2 regions of the Erwinia amylovora genome follow, and region 2 is predicted to be linked to the other one. Evidence: predicted binding sites of a transcription regulator. Region 2 holds the regulator's gene; the other holds the start of a gene.

Region 1 (7,197 bases), 700 kb from region 2:
TGCTTACGGCAAAACATTGCCACTGATTGGCCAATTTTGACTACTTTGGTGAGTTTAATACTGGCACAAGTTGCTGATTTTTTCCTGTATATCGCTATTTTCATATTCAGGCCGTATTTGAACAGGTCGTACAACCGGTCGTTGAGACCATCTGGTCAGATTTCGCACACTGCAGTCATAAAACATATTGAGGAACCGGGTATGAGTCAGGCATTGCATAATCTGTTAATCCTGCTGGATCTGGAAAAGCTGGAAGAAGGCCTGTTTCGCGGACAGAGTGAAGATCTTGGTCTGCGACAGGTTTTTGGCGGCCAGGTGGTAGGCCAGGCGCTGTACGCCGCCAAACAAACGGTGCCGCAGGATCGCGTCACCCACTCATTTCACAGCTATTTTTTGCGTCCTGGCGACAGTCAGAAAACCATTATCTATGATGTGGAAAATTTGCGTGACGGGCAAAGTCTTAGCGCCCGCCGGGTGAAGGCAGTGCAAAATGGTCAGCCGATCTTTTATATGACCGCCTCATTCCAGGGCTATGAGAGTGGTTTTGAGCACCAAAAAACGATGCCCGAGGTCCCGGGGCCTGATGCACTGCCATCCGAGTCAGATATTATCCGCAAAATGGTGCAGCTTATCCCCGAAAAAGCCCGTAATAAGTTCTTAGCCGAGAGACCGTTTGAAATCCGCCCGGTTGAGTTCCATAATCCGTTGCAAGGCCACGTCAGTAAGCCGCTGCGCTATAGCTGGATACGCGCGAACGGCCCCCTGCCCCCCGACAAACGTATCCATCAATATTTGCTGGGCTATGCTTCAGATTACAATCTCCTTCCCGTAGCGCTGCAGCCACACGGTAAGGGGTTTCTTGAACCAGGCATGCAGGTTGCCACCATCGACCATTCGATGTGGTTCCACCGTTCGTTCGATCTCAATGAATGGCTGCTTTACAGCGTTGAAAGCACTTCCGCCTCTGGCGCCCGCGGCTTTGTGCACGGTGAGTTCTACAATCAGCAGGGCAGTTTGGTGGCTTCCACCGTCCAGGAAGGCGTCATACGTCAGAACTCTTGATGCCATGGTCGCATAAAAAAAGCGGGCCTTGAATGGCCCGCTTGATCGGTGACTTTCGCTTTTCATGCCAAAGACTAATTGTTATAAGCATTCTCGCCGTGGCTGTTGACATCCAAACCTTCGCGTTCCTGCTCTTCCGGAACACGCAGTCCGACGACTATATCCGCCACTTTGAAGCCGACGAAAGCCACCACCGCAGTCCAGACGATAGTCAGCCCAACGCTGAACAGTTGTACCCAGACCTGATGGCTCATGGTCACACCTTCGGCATAGCCCGTTCCGCCCAGTGAAGACGACGCGAAGACACCGGTCAGGATGCAACCAACGATGCCGCACACGCCGTGCACGCCGAACACATCACAGGGGTCATCAACACGCAGCCATTTTTTCAAGATGGTTACCCCCCACAGGCCAGCCAGCCCGCCGATCACACCAATAATTAACGCGCCACCAACCCCGACGTATCCACATGCAGGAGTAATGGCAACCAGGCCAGCGATAGCACCGGAACTGACGCCCAGCAGTGATGGCTTACCGCGCAGCGCCCACTCGCCGAAGGTCCAGCTTAGCATCGCACCAGCGGTCGCGATAACCGTGTTGAGGAAAGCAAGAGCGGCAATTTCATTAGCCGCGCTGGCGGAGCCGGCGTTAAAGCCAAACCAGCCAAAGTAAAGGATTGCCGTTCCGGTAAAGACCATCGGCAGATTATGCGGTTTAAAGGCTTCTTTGCCGAAGCCGGCACGTTTACCCACCAGATAAGCCCCGACCAAACCGGCAACGGCGGCGTTGATATGAACCACAGTCCCCCCGGCAAAATCCAGCGCGCCATCCTGAGCGAGGAAACCGCCGGCCCACACCATATGGGCAATGGGCAGGTAGGCAAAGGTCAACCAGATAACCACGAAGATCAGCACCGCAGAGAAACGGATCCGCTCAGCTACAGCGCCGACAATCAAACCGACGGTGATACAGGCAAAGGACGCCTGGAAAGCGATATGAATATACTGATAGAAAGACCCCATCAGCGCCCCAGGTGCGATATTTTTTAGCATCGCCCAGTTAAAGCTACCAAAGAATGCGTTGCCCTCGCTGAAGGCCAGAGAATAACCGTAGACCATCCACAATACGCACACCAACGCAAAAGTCATGGCAACCTGAGTCAGCATTGACAGCACGTTCTTGGCACGGATCAGACCGCCATAAAAAAGTGCAATGCCAGGAATAGTCATGAACAGTACCAGAGCAGTACAGATCATCATAAAGGCGTTATCCGCTTTGTCGGCGACTGCGGGTGCGGCAGCCATAGCCAGCGACGGTAAAAAGGTGGCCCCGGCGAGGCAGAAGTTAGCAATTTTTTTCATTTTATCCCATTCCATCTATTCTTAGCCCCGGATTACAGTGCGGCTTCGTCAGTTTCACCGGTACGGATACGGATGATGCGCTGCAGTTCTGCAACGAAAATCTTCCCGTCACCTATTTTTCCGGTGTAGGCCGCCTTGCTGATAACATCCACAACCTCATCAAGCTGGTCGTCCGCAATAGCGATATCAATTTTTACTTTTGGCAGGAAGTTCACGCTGTATTCGGCACCGCGATACAGCTCCGCATGCCCTTTCTGACGGCCAAAGCCTTTGACTTCAGTGACGGTGAGTCCCTGAATGCCGATAGACGACAGCGCTTCGCGCACGTCTTCCAGCTTGAACGGTTTGATTACCACGGTAACCAGCTTCATACGATCCCCCAGGGTTAAAATATGGCTGTGTCAGCAACATACATTTATTAAGCAAAGGCTGTGCCATATTTAATAAAATGAAGATTTCATGTAATCAGTCAATGTCGGGCTGAAAACTGGCTAAGACTGCATTTGGACGAAAATGAGGAATGGGTGAAAGGGGCAAGAGAAATGCACCAAAATAGTTCATAGCGCACTAAAATGATGCATTCCTTCTACCGACGGCGGTTTTCTCGCCTGAATTTGGTGCAGCAGCGTAATTATTACTGCCGGACTCTTATGACACCGCAAGCTGCACGCCTGCCAGCTGCAACCGATACATCTGCCAGTAGCGTCCGCGGGCTGCCAAAAGCTGCTGATGATTGCCGCGTTCAACCACCTGTCCGCGATGCAGCACCAGGATGGTATCCGCTTCGGTGATCGTCGATAGTCGATGGGCGATGACGACCAGCGTAGTGCGCTGACGAACCGCACGCAGCGCTTGCTGGACCGTTTGCTCGGTACCGGAGTCGATATTCGCCGTAGCTTCATCGAGGATAAGTATTTTAGGCGTCGAGATCAGCACTCGGGCCAGTGCTAACAGCTGCTTCTGTCCAACTGAAAGAGAGTTACCCTGCTCCCCCAATCGGGTATGAATACCCTCAGGCATGGAGCGCGCAAGCGCCGCCAGCTGCACCGTCTCCAGCACATCCCAAACCACATCCTCTCTGATCTCTCTTCCTAAAGTGATATTGGCGAAAAACGTATCAGCCAGTACCACCGGGTCCTGCTGAACCATTGCCACGCTGTTGCGTAGTGCGGCATGGCTGAGTGAGGAAAGCGGTCTGTTATCAAGCAGGATTTCACCGTCGCTCAACGGGTAGTAGCCCATCAGCAGGCTGGCAAGCGTGCTTTTACCGCTGCCGGTGTGCCCTACCAGCGCAACGAAATGCCGCGGCGGCACCGACAAATTGATATCCGTCAGCACCGGACGACCGCCGCGATAAGCAAACGTCAGGTCGCGAATGTCGATGCTGCCCCCACTGAGCGGCTGGATATCATTACCATAAGGCTGGTGGGGCGCATCCATCAGCTCGAAAATTCGCTCACCTGCCACCACCGCCTGTTGCAGCATCGATTGTTGGGTGGTCAGTTCAATCAGAGGCTCGTTGAGCCGGCCAAGATAGCTGATAAAGGCGTAAAGCACGCCGACTTCAATGGTTCCTGCAGATGAAAAACCATAAAGCATCATCAGCCCGCAGAGGATCAGCGCGGAAAACAGGCTGAGCAGCGGCCGCAGCAGGAAGCCGTCCAGGCGTAACGTCTGCATGCGCGCCAGATAGTGCGAGCGGCTGGCCTCGCCCATACGTTCGCCAAAACGGGCCTGCTGACGAAACTGCTGGATCACACTCATGCCGCTAATCACTTCATTAAAACCATTATTGATTTCGGCCAGATAACTGCGCACCCGACGCACAACAGGCGTGCTGCAACGCTGATATATCAGCATCACAGTTAGCACTGCCGGAAAAATGGCCACTGCCACCAGCGCCATGCGCCAGTCCAGACTGAACATTGCCACCAGCATCGCACCGACCAGCGCAGCACTGCGCAGCACGGTAGCTACCACGGTGACATACAGATCGCGCACCACTTCTGTATCGTTGGTTACCCGCGAGATAATTTGCCCGACCGGTTGATTGTCAAAAGCGCTTAACGGTTGGCGCAAAGCGGCATCCATAACCTCGGTGCGTAAACGCTGTACCACGCCAACCGCGGCCTGGTTAAACCGCAGCGCCTGCCAGTAATGTAGTATAGCGGCCAGCAGCTGTAGCAACAGGTAGCTGGTTATCAGCCCAGCCGCCAGCCCCAAAGGCATACGATGTTTCGCCACCAATTGGTCGATAAAAAAGCTGATCAGCACCGGCCCGAGCACTTCTGCCGCTGCGGCAATCCACAACATCAATACGGCCAGGCCAAGTGATTTCCGCCACGGCGCACCGTAGTAAAGCAGCCGCTTGATCGTCGGCCATAGCCGGGTGTTATTAGCCATGTGGCACTCCCTGTACGATGTTATCTTCATCTAACGCCGCTTCCAGCTGCTGATAGCGATACATTTCACCATACCAGCCTTCAGTGGCAAGCAGCTGTTCATGGTCACCGCGCTGGACTGCTGCACCATGCTGCAATACCAGAATTTCACTGGCTTCGGACAATGCCGAAAGACGATGAGCGCTGATAATCACCGTGCGTCCTTCTCCCCAGCGCCGCAAATTGTGTAAAATGTGCTGTTCAGTACGACCGTCCACCGCAGAAAGGGCATCATCCAGCAGCAGAATTTCTGTATTCAGCAGCAGCGCACGCGCGATGGAAATACGCTGTTTTTGCCCGCCGGAAAGCATTACCCCGCGTTCACCGACTTCCGTCTGGTAGCCCTGTGGCAAGCGCAGTATATCTTCGTGCACGTTAGCCAGTTGCGCCGCATACTCAATCTCGCTCTGCGTGGCAGCAGGACGACCTAAAGCAATATTGTTTGCCACGCTGTCAGAGAACAGGAACGGGGTTTGGCTTACCACCGCTAACCTGCTGCGCCAGGCGTCAAGACGCAACTGCGGCAGTGGGATGGCATGATAACGAATATCCCCTTGTTCAATATCAAAATGGCGCTGGATCAGACTGAGTAAAGTACTTTTCCCCGATCCGGTGGGGCCACACAGCCCCAGCATTTGCCCGGGTTTAATATTCACATTGAGGTTACGAAGCGCAGGCTGCTGCACACCAGGATAACTAAACTGCCGAATGGCAATTTGCAGCACCCCTCGCCCTTCCGGCAGCGACTTTTTACCATCGGCGACCACCGGCGCTTCGGACAACAGTGAGCGGATACGGCTCCAGGCAGCGCTGCCGCGTTCGACTATATTCAGCATCCATGCCAGCGCCAGCATTGGCCAAATCATCAAACCGAGATACATAACAAAACTGGTTAGCTGCCCAAGCGTCATCGAGCCATGCCAAACCATCCAACTTCCCCCACCAATAGCCAACAGGTTTGACAGGGCAATGGCGATATAGATAGTGGGGTCGAATCGTGCATCAATGCGCGCCACGCGCAGGTTTTTTTCCCCGGTATCCTGAGCAATGGCAGCGAACTGACCCGACTGATGGTCCTCTAAACCAAATGCCTTGATCATCCGGATACTGCTCAAACTTTCCTGGGTTTGGTCATTGAGTGATGAGAACGCGGCCTGTGCGCTTTTAAAACGATGATGTAACTGGTTACCATAATGTTTGGTCACCATTGCCATGATCGGCATCGGCAGCAGGGCCAACAGGGTGAGCTGCCAGCTGATTTGGCTGCTCATCACCACCAGTACCACTATGCCCATCACCAGAGAATCCACCAGTGTCAAAACGCCCTCTCCGGCGGCGAAGACGACCCGGTCAACATCATTGGTGGCCCGCGCAATCAGATCGCCAGTGCGGTGGCGCAAATAAAATTCAGGATGCTGACGGCTTAGCTGACGGTAAAAATCTTCGCGCAGTTCAACCGCCAGATGGTAAGAGGCACCAAATAACAGTATGCGCCAGACATAGCGCAGCAGATAGACGATTATCGCGGTGATGATCATCGCACCAATCCACATCATCAGCTGCCCGGTGCTCATGGCCTCATGGCTAACGCCGTCAACGATTTTGCCTACAACATAAGGTGGCAATAGCTGAAGTACAGCAGTGACGACCAGCAGTAGCACCGCACCGAGATATCGGCGCCATTCTCGCAAGAAAAACCAGCTCAGTTGGCTAAAAAGTCGCACTGGAACATCCTGAATATTGGCTGGATAAGTTAACGGCAGTCCCTGTCAGGGGGCAACCGGTAAAGCGGTAGTGCATTTTATTTCTTCCATGGCAAAACCAGAGGTCACATCAAGCAAGCCGGGAATGCTGTTTACCAGCTTTTTATAGAAGCCATCGTAGCTTTTCATATCGGTGACCTGTACCCGCAACAGGTAATCATATTCTCCCGCCATGCGGTAAAAACCCATCACTTCCGGCATCGCCTGTACCACAGTGACAAATTGATTGTACCAGTCACTGCTGTGTTGATGTGTTTTGATTAACACAAAGGCAGTGAGATCCAGACCGAGCTTTTCACCATTCAACAGCGCCACCCGGGCGCGAATATAGCCCTCATCCTCAAGCCTTTTCAAACGCTTCCAACATGGTGTTGTTGTCAGGTTTACGGCATCCGCCAGTATCTGAAGTGACAGGGTACAATCCTGTTGAAGCAGGTTCAAAAGCATACGGTCTTTTTTATCCAGCGCTGTTGGTAGCAAAATTTTCTCCCTGGTTGGGTAAATGCAGCAATATTATAGCAACATTTTCTCCTGGCATTGCGTTAATCTGCTGCTCTCATTTTTTTTGAA
Region 2 (7,197 bases):
GCTGCAACGTTCTGATTTGTATTACCACAAATTATCCGATAGTTGATCAGAAATATTTAAAAGCAGACCCTGCCATCGGGCAGAATTGCTCAGTTCAGTACCTTTGCGCGGCGAAATAAGTAGCATAGTGAAAAATTCTGCATGAACTTATTTCAAAGGATGTCATTTTTCACTGACTTGATGAGGATAAATATTAGAATTTTGAATCATTCGCCTGCCAGATGACTACCCGGCTGGCCATCAAGTTGTGGGTTGTAGCGAGATCGTACGTTTTAATGGAACCGATTCCGCTAAGAACAGATTAACTTATCTTTATGGAGAAATCCTGGTGGATTTTTACGCAGATCGCAATTTAGTGGTTCCACGTATATGAGCCACGGCCAAAACAGCAGGTTAAAGTCTGTCAGGTACTGGATTATTCGTCTGGTGCTGGGCGTAACGGGTTTATGGTTGAGCGGTTTAGTGGTTTTTGCTTTTGTGCCGGTACCTTTCTCTGCTGTGATGGTTGAGCGGCAGTTGGCGGCATGGTTTAGCGGCGACTTCAGCTATGTCGCCCACTCGGACTGGGTTGACATGCCGGATATATCACCGTGGATGGCGCTGGCGGTGATCGCCGCTGAAGATCAAAAGTATCCCACTCACTGGGGATTTGATCTTGCGGCAATCCAGTCGGTGCTGGACAGCGATGGCGAGAAAAAGAAGATGCGTGGCGCCTCGACGTTATCGCAGCAGACGGCTAAAAATGTTTTCCTCTGGGACGGGCGCAGCTGGGTACGCAAAGGGCTGGAAGCCGGATTAACCCTGGGCATAGAGTCTGTCTGGACCAAGCGGCGGATCCTCACCGTTTATCTTAACGTTGCTGAAATGGGAAAAGGGGTTTTTGGCGTTGAGCAGGCAGCGCAGCGCTACTTTCATAAACCTGCCAGCCGTCTGACCCGTTCTGAAGCGGCATTGCTGGCGGCGGTTCTGCCTGCTCCGCTTCATTTCAGGGCTGATGCGCCGTCTGCCTACTTGCGCCAGCGGCAGCAATGGATTTTACGCCAAATGCGTCAGTTAGGCGGGGAAGGCTTTCTGCGTGAACATAAGTTGCAGTGAAAATTAACCCCCGTGTGGCAAACAGGCGGTAGCGAGGAGAAAGCCGGCTGTCAGTTGTCGGCCTTGATCCCTGGCTCAGTCTTCATCAAAACCGGCATTAAACAGGTCGATGACCGCCGCCAGCGCTTTCTCTTCCTCGGGGCCGCTGGCCTCCACCTCAATATGGCCGCCTTTAGCAGAATCCAGCATCAGCAGGGCAATAACGCTGCTGGCTTCGGCTTCTGTGCCGCTTTCATTGCGTAGCAGCACTTCGGCATCAAAACTTTGTACTAACTCAAACAGCTTCATCGCCGGGCGGGCGTGCATACCCAGCTTGTTTTTAATCTCAACGGTCTGCTTTATGCTCATGGTTTGCGTTTTTCCAGCGTACGATGGCGGGACTGAACGTTTTTACCGCGCGAGCGGAAATAGTCTGCCAGTTGCTCAGCAATATATACCGAGCGGTGTTTACCACCGGTACAGCCGATGGCGACGGTCAGATAGCTGCGATTGTTCGTTTCCAGCATCGGCAACCACAGCTCCAGATAACTGCGCGTCTGATAAATAAAGTTATGAACTTCAGTATGGCGGTCGAGGAACGCGGCGACGGGGCGGTCAAGGCCGGTCATCGGACGCAGCTTCGGGTCCCAGTGCGGATTGGGCAGGAAGCGCACGTCAAAAACGTAATCGGCGTCGATTGGAATGCCGTGCTTAAAGCCAAACGATTCGAAAACTATTGTCAGTTCGCGCTCACGCTTACCCAGCAGGCGGGTGCGCAGCATTTCTGCCAGCTCATGAACGGACATTTCTGAGGTATCAATAATCAGATCGGCGCGTGAACGCAACGGTTCCAGCAGAACGTTTTCTTCATCAATGGCACTTTCCAGCGACAAATTTTTACTGGAAAGGGGATGCAGACGGCGGGTATCGCTGTAGCGTCGGATCAAGGTATTGCGATCGGCATCAAGAAACAGCAGCTGCGGCGAGAAACTGTCAGGCAGGCTGGTGAGTGCGCGTTCGAATACCTCCGGGGATTCCGGCATGTTACGCACGTCAATACTCACCGCAGCAGGCATATTGCGTTCTGCCAGTGAGTTAGCCAGATCGGGCAGCAATACCACGGGTAGATTATCCACGCAGTAGAATCCCATATCTTCCAGGGCACGCAGCGCCACCGATTTTCCAGAGCCTGAACGACCGCTGACGATCATCAGCACCATTTACTTTTCCCCCAGTTTAGCGCTTTGCACCTTTGTGCTTTAAATTGCAATCGCATTAGCCGCTTTGCCCGGGCTGTCGCCGGACGGTGTTTCTACGAGATGTGCTGTGAACGGCGTCTGTATCGCTGACTGCATTTGGCGTTTTGCAATTGTTTTATTATTACGCCAATGATGATGGATAGATCACCGATCGGTTAGATCTCATGGTGATCTTCAGTGATGATATGATACAGATCTTCATCACTTTGTGCCGCGCGCAAACGACGCAGGACCGTTTTATCTGCCAGACGTTTGGCGACCAGAGAAAGTGTGTGCAGGTGCGTTTTACACTGATCTGCCGGCACCAGCAGGGCAAACAGCAAATCCACAGGCTGGTTATCAATGGCATCAAAAGCGATGGGGTTCTCCAGGCGGATAAAAACGCCTACGGCGCGCAAAGTATCTTCTTCTAATTTGCCGTGCGGGATGGCAATGCCACTACCGATGCCGGTACTGCCCATTCTTTCGCGCGTCAGAATAGCATCGAAAATTATCTGTTGTGGCAGGTTAAGCTGTTTAGCCGCCAGTTCACTGATAATTTCCAGAGCGCGTTTTTTGCTTTGGCAATGTACATCGTTACGCGTGCAGGCGACGCTTAGCACGGAGTCCAGTTCCAGTTTCACATCGTTGTTCATCATAGTTTCACTTACTTATTCACTTCCGCAGGGCGCATGGCATTTTCCCAGGGTTGGATCATAAGATTAACATGCCGCATCGAGTAACGGCTCGTCTTTGAACAGAAGACGAGCCGTTAACCGCGTTCAGCCTCACTCATGATTTCGGTACTGAAAAATCCAGCCGGTGCTTAGTGAAGTTTAGTGTTGTTTTAGCTTGTCTTTATGTTTATTCAACTGACGCGTCAGCTTATCGATGAGGCCGTCAATCGCCGCGTACATATCTTTATCTTCCGAGGTGGCATGCAGCTCGCCGCCGTTTACATGCAGCGTGGCATCTGCAATTTGCGTCACTTTCTCCACTTTTAAAACAATATAGACCTGGTTAATCCGGTCAAAATAGTGCTCCAGTTTGGCAAATTTAGTGGTAACAAACTCGCGCAATGGTTCAGTGATGTCAACGTGTTGTCCGGTAATATTGAGCTGCATCGTGTCTTCCTTCTCTGTTCGTTCAAACCAGCTGTTTACGCTGATTCGATGGCGGGATGGATAAAGACTCTCGGTATTTTGCCACAGTGCGCCTGGCGACCATAATTCCCTGTTCGGAAAGCATGGAGGTTAACTTGCTGTCGCTAAGCGGTTTGGCAGGGTTTTCCGCCGAGACTAACTTTTTCACCAGCGCACGAATGGCCGTGGATGAGGCTTCGCCCCCGCTGTCGGTATTGACGTGGCTGGAGAAAAAATACTTCAGTTCAAAAATACCGCGCGGGCTGTGCAGATACTTTTGCGTGGTGACGCGCGAAATAGTTGACTCATGCATCTCGACCGCGCTGGCAATATCTGCCAGTACCATCGGGCGCATAAACTCTTCACCTTGTTCAAAAAAAGCCTGCTGTCGGTCGACGATGCAACGGGTCACTTTTAGCAGGGTATCATTACGGCTTTCCAGACTTTTGATCAGCCATTTCGCCTCCTGCAGGTGACTGCGGATAAACTGCGAGTCGCTATCGCTGCGTGAATTTGTGCCAAGAGAAGCGTAATGCTGGTTAATCTTTAGCCGCGGCACGCTGTCAGCATTAAGCTCTACCGCCCAGCGATGGCTGATTTTGCGTACCAGTACGTCCGGGATAACATACTCCGGTTCCTGAGTATTGACCGACTGACCTGGCCTGGGGTCGAGGGTCTGAATCAGCTGCATGGCGCTTTTCAGCACCTCTTCCTTAAGGCGCGTGACGCGCATCAGACTGCGAAAATCATGGTTTGCCAGCAGATCGAGATGTTCGCTGACAATCAGACGAGCCTCTTTGAGAAAAGGATGCTCTTGAGCGAACTGCGATAGCTGAACCAGCAGACAGTCACGCAGATCGCGCGCGCAGACGCCAACAGGGTCAAAGCGCTGTACCCGTTTCAGTACCGCTTCGACTTCCTCTGGTGCCAGCTCGTCGTTACCCATGCTGTCGAGGATTTCCTCCAGTGAAACCGTCAGATAGCCGGTATTATCTACGGCATCGACAATCGACGTTGCAATTGCCCGGTCGGTATCGCTAAACGGCGTCAGCTCTACCTGCCACATCAGATAGTCCTGCAGCGTCTGCGTTGTTTCCCCCTGATAGACGGGCAATTCATCGTCATGGTAGTCGGTGCCGGTCCCTGAGGGCGTTCCGGCGGTATAAATCTCATCCCAGGTGGCATCCAGCGGCAGCTCTTCCGGCATGTCCTTCTGTTCCAGTGCTTCCCGGGTATCCAGCGCCTCGGTTTCCTGATATTCGCGACTGGCCACCTCTTCATGAATATCGGTCTGTTCAAGCAGCGGGTTACTTTCCAGCGCCAGCTGAATTTCTTGTTGTAGTTCAAGCGTAGAGAGCTGTAACAGGCGAATGGCCTGTTGCAGCTGTGGCGTCATGGCAAGCTGTTGGCTCAGCCTGAGTTGTAGACCTTGCTTCATATTCAGGATGTTAATTCCCCAGAAATCATACCTAAGGTGAACACCTTATCAGAGTCTGAACTCTTCGCCTAAATAGACACGCTTCACTTGTTCATCGGCCAGGATCGCTTCTGGGGTACCGTGGGCGATTAAATGCCCCTGACTGACAATGTAGGCGCGTTCGCAGACTGCCAGCGTTTCACGGACGTTATGGTCGGTGATCAAGACGCCAAGGCCGCTGTCGCGCAGATGTTCGATTATTTTTTTTATATCAATCACGGAGATGGGGTCAACCCCGGCGAAAGGCTCATCCAACAGGATAAATTTTGGATTGGCTGCCAGCGCGCGGGCAATTTCCACGCGGCGGCGTTCGCCCCCGGATAGGGCCTGTCCCAGGCTATCACGCAGATGCGCGATATGAAATTCTGCCAGTAGCTCATTGGCACGGTCTTCGCGCTGTTCGCTGGTGAGATCGTTACGGATCTGCAATACCGCCATCAAATTGTCGTAAACGCTCAGGCGACGGAAAATAGAGGCTTCCTGTGGCAAGTAGCCAATCCCCCGGCGCGCGCGCGCGTGTAACGGCAATATACTGATGTCTTCTTCATCGATCACGATGCGCCCCGCATCGCGCGGCACAATCCCTACGACCATATAAAATGTCGTTGTTTTGCCCGCCCCGTTAGGGCCAAGCAGACCAACGATTTCGCCGGACTTAACCTGCAGGCTGACATCTTCAACCACCCGACGACCTTTGTAGGCTTTCGCCAGGTTTTCTGCAATTAAGGTTGCCATATTCGTTAGTTACTCTTCTTCTGGCCGTTTGACGAAGGGTCTTTATCTTGCAGCTGTGACGGCACCAGCACGGTAGTAACGCGTTTGCCGGTGTTGCCGTAAGCCTGCATTTTTTGTTCTTTTACCAGATAGGTAATGCGATCGCCTTTTACATTACTGTCAAGCTGTTCGAGATAGGCGTTCCCGGTTAACTCGACCCGATCGTTCGCCAGCTCGTAACGCATTTTCTCAGCGTGGCCCTGAACCGGTTTACCGTTATCCTGCATTTGGTAGAACGTTGCAAGATTGCCATAGGCATCGACAATGGTTTTTTTGCTATCGCCGCCCGGACGGGTCACGACCACCTTATCCGCCGTAATTTTGATGCTGCCCTGAGTGACCAACACGTTGCCGGTGAAGGTTGCCACATTACCCTGCATATCCAGCGCCTGGTTTTCTGAATCAACATTAACGGGTTTATTGGAGTCGCCGGTCAGCGCGAATGCCGGAACGCTACTGGCCAGCAGCAGGCCGGCTGTCAGTAACTTTAAGCTTTTATTGTTCATTTTGAATTTCATAAGATGTTTTGACCTTTTCAATCAACTCGGCAGTTTTGTTCCGCAAATTCCCACGCATCTTCATGCCGGTAGAGTTAAAGCTCCGGCCGTAAAGGTTTACCCGATCCTCCGATGTGACGTCCTGGGTGGTCAGGTTGACCTGTGCGTTGTCCGTTTTGATCCGCTCAAGCTGTGCATCCTGAGTCAGGCTGTCTACCTGCACATGCCCATAGAGATACAACATTCGATCGTTGGTGAGCCTGGCTTTATCTGCACGTACCGTCCAGGACGCAGCCTTGCTATCGTCGTATGTTGTCATCACCGGGTTGTCAAACCAGCTCACCGCATCGGTAGCGTAATAGGTCGCTTTGTCAGAAACCAGCTTATAGCTAATGGAGCCTGTCGGGCTATACACCAGCGTACGTGAATTATCGCTCATATAAGTGGGTTCAGTATCATTGCTGGTGACCGCCCCTTTACCGTTATCACTGTCCGTCAGATTCCAACCGATCAACACTATGGCGATAACCGCCAGTATCAGTGTTATCCAGCGTCTTGTTTTACTCATACAGACTGCCCTGTAGCCGTTTCAAACTTACCCTGTGCAATTAATATCAGGTCACATATTTCGCGCACCGCACCGCGCCCGCCAGCGATGCGCGTCACGTAGTCAGCACGGGGCAGCAGTATGGGATGCGCATCGGCGACGGTTACGCTCAAACCGACTTGTGCCATGACTGGCCAGTCAATCAGGTCATCGCCAATGTAGGCCACCTGGTGAGCACCGAGTGCCAGTTTATCCAGAAGTTCCCGGAAGGCCAAAACCTTATCTGACTGCCCTTGATAAAGATGCGTAATACCAAGCGTGATGCAGCGGTCCTCCAGCAGTTTCGCTTTGCGGCCGGTAATAATTGCTACTTCTGTCCCGGATGTCAGCAGGCAGCGAATACCGTAGCCATCACGCACGTTGAAGCCTTTAAGCTCTTCACCGTTAT

The links. The regulator sigma-54, encoded in region 2, starts transcription at its own class of promoters, with help from an activator protein. The targets are predictions, from matches to a motif close to GTTGGCACANNTTTCGCTNT.
Region 1: the regulator sigma-54 is predicted to act here: its motif matches at 2,843-2,862, upstream of glnK (P-II family nitrogen regulator).

Annotation. Positions count from the first base shown of each region.
Region 1 is NZ_CP066796.1:1,075,619-1,082,815, reverse strand. It holds gene tesB (acyl-CoA thioesterase II) at 202-1,062, shown strand; gene amtB (ammonium transporter AmtB) at 1,137-2,438, opposite strand; gene glnK (P-II family nitrogen regulator) at 2,456-2,794, opposite strand; gene JGC47_RS04970 (SmdB family multidrug efflux ABC transporter permease/ATP-binding protein) at 3,072-4,826, opposite strand; gene JGC47_RS04965 (SmdA family multidrug ABC transporter permease/ATP-binding protein) at 4,819-6,588, opposite strand; gene JGC47_RS04960 (Lrp/AsnC family transcriptional regulator) at 6,634-7,107, opposite strand.
Region 2 is NZ_CP066796.1:375,226-382,422, forward strand. It holds gene mtgA (monofunctional biosynthetic peptidoglycan transglycosylase) at 370-1,095, shown strand; gene npr (PTS phosphocarrier protein NPr) at 1,171-1,443, opposite strand; gene rapZ (RNase adapter RapZ) at 1,440-2,294, opposite strand; gene ptsN (PTS IIA-like nitrogen regulatory protein PtsN) at 2,489-2,971, opposite strand; gene hpf (ribosome hibernation promoting factor) at 3,149-3,436, opposite strand; gene rpoN (RNA polymerase factor sigma-54) at 3,459-4,892, opposite strand; gene lptB (LPS export ABC transporter ATP-binding protein) at 4,941-5,666, opposite strand; gene lptA (lipopolysaccharide ABC transporter substrate-binding protein LptA) at 5,672-6,223, opposite strand; gene lptC (LPS export ABC transporter periplasmic protein LptC) at 6,201-6,770, opposite strand; gene kdsC (3-deoxy-manno-octulosonate-8-phosphatase KdsC) at 6,767-7,197, opposite strand, start outside.